One region of the Brevibacillus sp. JB24b genome, then DNA from elsewhere that is predicted to be linked to it. Evidence: riboswitches for the same ligand, from Rfam matches in the RefSeq annotation. Region 1 holds a riboswitch; the other holds the start of a gene.

What was found. A riboswitch is a leader RNA that binds a small molecule or an ion and turns the genes downstream of it on or off. The one in region 1 is predicted to bind S-adenosylmethionine.
Region 2: linked by a shared signal. The riboswitch ahead of ACQV1I_RS06030 (aminotransferase class I/II-fold pyridoxal phosphate-dependent enzyme) and the one ahead of ACQV1I_RS11200 (homocysteine synthase) in region 1 are both predicted to bind S-adenosylmethionine.

Annotation. Positions count from the first base shown of each region.
Region 1 is NZ_JBNVQV010000001.1:2,262,729-2,265,132, forward strand. Features, by position in the region: gene ACQV1I_RS11195 (hypothetical protein) at 1-4, shown strand, start outside; gene ACQV1I_RS11200 (homocysteine synthase) at 194-1,492, opposite strand; SAM riboswitch class I at 1,630-1,737, opposite strand.
Region 2 is NZ_JBNVQV010000001.1:1,209,750-1,212,153, forward strand. Features, by position in the region: gene infC (translation initiation factor IF-3) at 1-192, shown strand, start outside; gene rpmI (50S ribosomal protein L35) at 217-414, shown strand; gene rplT (50S ribosomal protein L20) at 515-874, shown strand; SAM riboswitch class I at 1,003-1,111, shown strand; gene ACQV1I_RS06030 (aminotransferase class I/II-fold pyridoxal phosphate-dependent enzyme) at 1,211-2,374, shown strand; gene ACQV1I_RS06035 (aminotransferase class I/II-fold pyridoxal phosphate-dependent enzyme) at 2,371-2,404, shown strand, end outside.

The DNA of each region.
Region 1 (2,404 bases):
GTAAGATAGGACCGAAAGTCAAAATATCATCTTACATATAGAAAAAGGCGTGCAGCTCTCAACAGGGAAGCACGCCTTTTTGCATGAAGAAAAGAGCAGAGATGTCTTTGAATAACAAAGCTTTAGAAGGGTTTTTTCAGTATTGTGACCTTTGGGTTTTACCTTTCAATTGTGCTGGACCTTGTAAACAAGCTTATACTTGTACCGTTTCCACAGCTTTTTGAATTGCCTGCTCTAAATCGTGCAAGATATCATCAATTGATTCTGTACCTACGGAAAGACGGATCATCCCAGGAGTCACACCCGCCTTAGCTTGTTCTTCCAGAGAGAGTTGTAGATGTGTGGTACTAGCTGGATGAATGATCAATGATTTGGAGTCTCCTACATTAGCCAAATGAGAGAACAACTGAACAGATTCAATTAATTTTTTGCCAGCTTCTACTCCGCCTTTGATTCCAAAGGTCAAAAGAGCTCCATGACCATCTGGTAAATAGTGCTGATTAAGTTCGTAGGTAGGGGAGCTAGCAAGTCCTGGATAGCTAACCCACTCGACATCGGTATGTTTTTCTAAATATTGAGCGACAGCAAGAGCATTTTGACTATGCCGTTCCATACGTAAATGGAGAGTTTCTAAGCCTTGTAAGAATAAAAAGGAGTTAAAAGGAGATAAGGTAGCTCCCACATCTCGCTGTAGCTGTACACGAGCTTTTACTATATAAGCAGCATTGCCAACAGCCTCTGTATAAACGATTCCATTGTAGGTAGGGTCTGGCGTAGAAAGCCCAGGGAATTTGCCATTACTCCAATCAAAATTACCGGAGTCGACAATAATTCCCCCGATAGATGTGCCGTGACCACCAATGAATTTGGTAGCAGAATGAATAACGATATCTGCTCCGTGTTCAATAGGTCGGCACAAGATAGGGGAGGCAAAGGTATTGTCAACCAGAAGAGGTAAGCCATATTCATGAGCTATGGTAGCAATGGCGGATAGATCAGCAACGTGCATCTGGGGATTACCAATCGTTTCGCAGAAGAAGGCTTTGGTTTTGTCCGTAATCTTTGAACGGAAATGATCTGGGTTGGATTGATCAACAAAATGAACCGTAATACCTAGCTTAGCAAATGTGTGGGCAAATAGGTTGTAGGTTCCTCCATATAAACTGTTCGAAGAGATGATTTCATCACCAGCTTGAACGATATTTAACAGGGCAAATGTAATGGCGGCTTGACCAGATGCAGTAGCCAATGCACCGATACCACCTTCTAAGAGAGCAACACGCTTCTCAAAAACATCCTGTGTAGGATTCATGATGCGGGTGTATATGTTCCCAGGCTCCTGCAACGAAAATAGATTGGCGGCATGGCTGGTATCGCGAAACTCATAGGATGATGTTTGATAGATGGGGACTGCGAGAGCTCCAGTAGTCGGGTCTGCCTCTTGACCTCCGTGAAGGGCTAGCGTTTCTCTTTTCCAATGTAGATTTGACATTAAAAACCACTCCTTTTCAATGTAAAGTACGGTGATTCTTTGGGTAAAAAGGTTTGCAGTACAGGCAGAGAAGGTAGGCTCCTACAACAAAAAGCCCTCCTCTGAGTAGAGGAAGGCTGCGTTTACAAATTCGCATACATTCATCTCTCAGAACCTTTCGGATTCTGCAGGATTTAGCACCTAGAACACTACGTTCCGGTTGCCGGGCTTCGTCGGGCCAGTCCCTCCACCACTCTTGATGAAAATGAAAGTTTGTTTTATTGTAAGAAGCTCAAAGTGATAAGTCAATAAAATTTTGTACATTCTGAAAAAAGAATAGAACAAATTCGGTTTTTTATTAATAGTAAACATTATAATCGGTATGGTTTTATCTTGATTAAACATCAAAATAATAAGGTGGATATCGGAATAAAGAGGTTTTACTTGTATTATACAAGAAGTGAATAAGGATGTATAAAAATACAAATAAGTATAATTATACATAATGTAATGTATAAATCGTATCGTAGCTTGCTTTTTGGGGGTTGAAATGGGTTATATAGCTGTAAAAAGGTGAAAACATGCATACATCATATAAATCCTTTATGAAAGTAAGTAGTCGAAAGTCTGACCTTGTCCGTCTTGGATGGATACATGAATAGAGAAAGACGATAATTTAGAAAAAGAAAAGCTAGGGAGATAAAAGTGTGGGTTTTATAAGGGTGAACAACAAATGCTAAAGGGAGTATCTGTCTCTGAGGGGTAGGGAAATGGAAATTTTTATAACATGAGCGAGATATGTTTTTCAATTACACATAAAATAAGCATCAATTCCTTCACCTTCGTGCACATTTTTACATTTTCCTATTTACTCTTTTTCGCTCTTTTTGCTACTATAGGGAAAGGTGTCTTGCCCAGATTTTTAGGGTAAAT
Region 2 (2,404 bases), 1.1 Mb from region 1:
GGTGAAGAACACAAAGTGAAATGTACGATTCGTTTCCGCGGTCGTGAAATTACCCACTCTGAAATCGGACAACAGGTGCTGGAACGTGTAGCAGCCGCTTGTGAACAAGAAGCAACGGTTGAACGCAAACCAAAAATCGAAGGTCGTAGCATGATTATGATCTTAGCTCCAACTCCGAAATCGGAAAAATAGGATACGAGACAGGAGGATTTCCCAATGCCTAAAATGAAAACTCACAGTGGAGCAGCAAAACGCTTCAAAAAGACTGGTAGCGGTCGTTTGAAACGTGATTCTGCTTACACGAGCCATTTGTTTGCTAACAAGAGCACTAAAGCGAAGCGTCATCTTCGCAAAGGTGGAATGGTTTCTAAAGGGGACCAAAAACGCATTGAGCAAATGATCACTTACTTGTAAGATTCATTTCTGCTCATTTTCCGCAACGAAAAATTTTCTAGCATGAGCCCCATAAGCGTCTTATATAGACCGCCATGCTACAGATCAGGAGGAATTGATTATGCCAAGAGTAAAAGGTGGCATTGTGACACGTCGTCGTCATAAGAAAATCTTGAAATTAGCCAAAGGTTACTTTGGTTCTAAACACCGTCTGTTTAAATCCGCTAATGCACAAGTAATGAAGTCCCTGATGTACGCGTATCGTGACCGTCGTCAGAAAAAACGTGACTTCCGCAAATTGTGGATCACTCGTATCAACGCACAAGCTCGCATGAATGGTCTTTCTTACAGCCGTTTAATGCACGGTTTGAAACTAGCTGGTGTTGAAGTAAACCGCAAAATGTTGGCTGATCTAGCTGTTAACGATAAAGCTGCTTTCAACGACATTGCTACAGTTGCTAAAAGCAAATTGAACGCGTAATAACGTTCTTTTGAAAAGGTTGTCGAGTTTACTCGGCAGCCTTTTTTTGATTGATGCGAAAGAAAACCACTTGACATCGTTTAAAGTGTCTGATAATTTTAGAATCAACACAAATTGAATAGCATGACTTCTTATCCAGAGAGGCGGAGGGACTGGCCCGTTGATGCCCGGCAACCACTTGTAAATTGCAAGATGGTGCTAATTCCTGCAGGACATTTATGTTCTGAAAGATGAGAAGGTTTGCTTACGGATTTCTTTGCGTAGCCAAAGCCTTCTTTCATCGAAAGAGGGCTTTTTTGTTTGGAAATAAAGGCGAGATAGAGGAGTGGAATCAGGATGCATATTGACACACGTTTGGCACAGATTGGGGTAGGGAAGGACAAAACAACGGGATCGCTCAGTTTTCCGATCTATCATGCAACAGCTTATCGACATCCAGCGTTGGGTGAAAGCACAGGATTTGATTATACACGGACGGCTAATCCAACACGCACGGTACTTGAGGAGGCAATCGCTAATTTAGAGGGAGGAGACGGTGGCTTTGCCTGCTCTTCAGGAATGGCAGCGATACAGACAATTTTGGGTTTGTTTTCTTATGGCGACCATTTAGTTGTCTCACTCGATCTATATGGTGGGACGTATCGATTATTTGAGCAAATTATGAAACGATACGGTGTTACTTGCACGTATGTTGATATGTGTCAGCCGGAGCTAGTGGAAGCTGCTATTACTAGTCAAACACGAGCGTTGTTCATAGAAACCCCTACCAATCCCCTTATGCAAATCACCGATTTGAGATGCATGCTTGATATTGCCAAACGCTATCAATTGTTGTCTATTGTTGACAATACATTTATGACTCCCTATTATCAGCGACCGTTGGAGTTAGGAGCAGATATCGTCTTTCACAGTGCTACGAAGTATTTAGCTGGACATAATGATGTGCTATCTGGATTGATCGTGACGAAGGGCACTGAGCTGACCGAAAAGATCGGTTTTTTGCATAATTCCATTGGAGCGGTACTTGGTCCACAGGATTGCTGGTTGGTGATGCGTGGATTAAAAACCTTGGCATTGCGTATGGATCGTCATCAATCAAATGCTATTGCTGTCGTTGAATTTTTGCAAGCTCATCCAGCGGTGTCAGAAGTCTTTTACCCTGGATTACCCACCCATCCGGGGTATGACAGTCAGACGGAGCAAGCAAGTGGTTACAGTGGAATGGTTTCCTTTCGCATCAAGGAACAATCTTTGGTCGCTATCTTTTTAAAGCAATTACAAATCGTTTCATTTGCGGAAAGTCTAGGAGGTGTAGAATCCTTATGCACCTATCCGGCTACACAGACACATGCAGATATTCCAGTAGAAGTACGAGAACAGGTAGGAGTTTGCAACCGATTACTACGCCTATCAGTGGGAATTGAGCATCCTGATGATTTGATCGCTGATTTAAAATTTTCCTTGGATAAATGTTTACAAATAGAGGAGTGTATTCGATGAATTTTGCAACCAAAATCCTTCATGGTACGT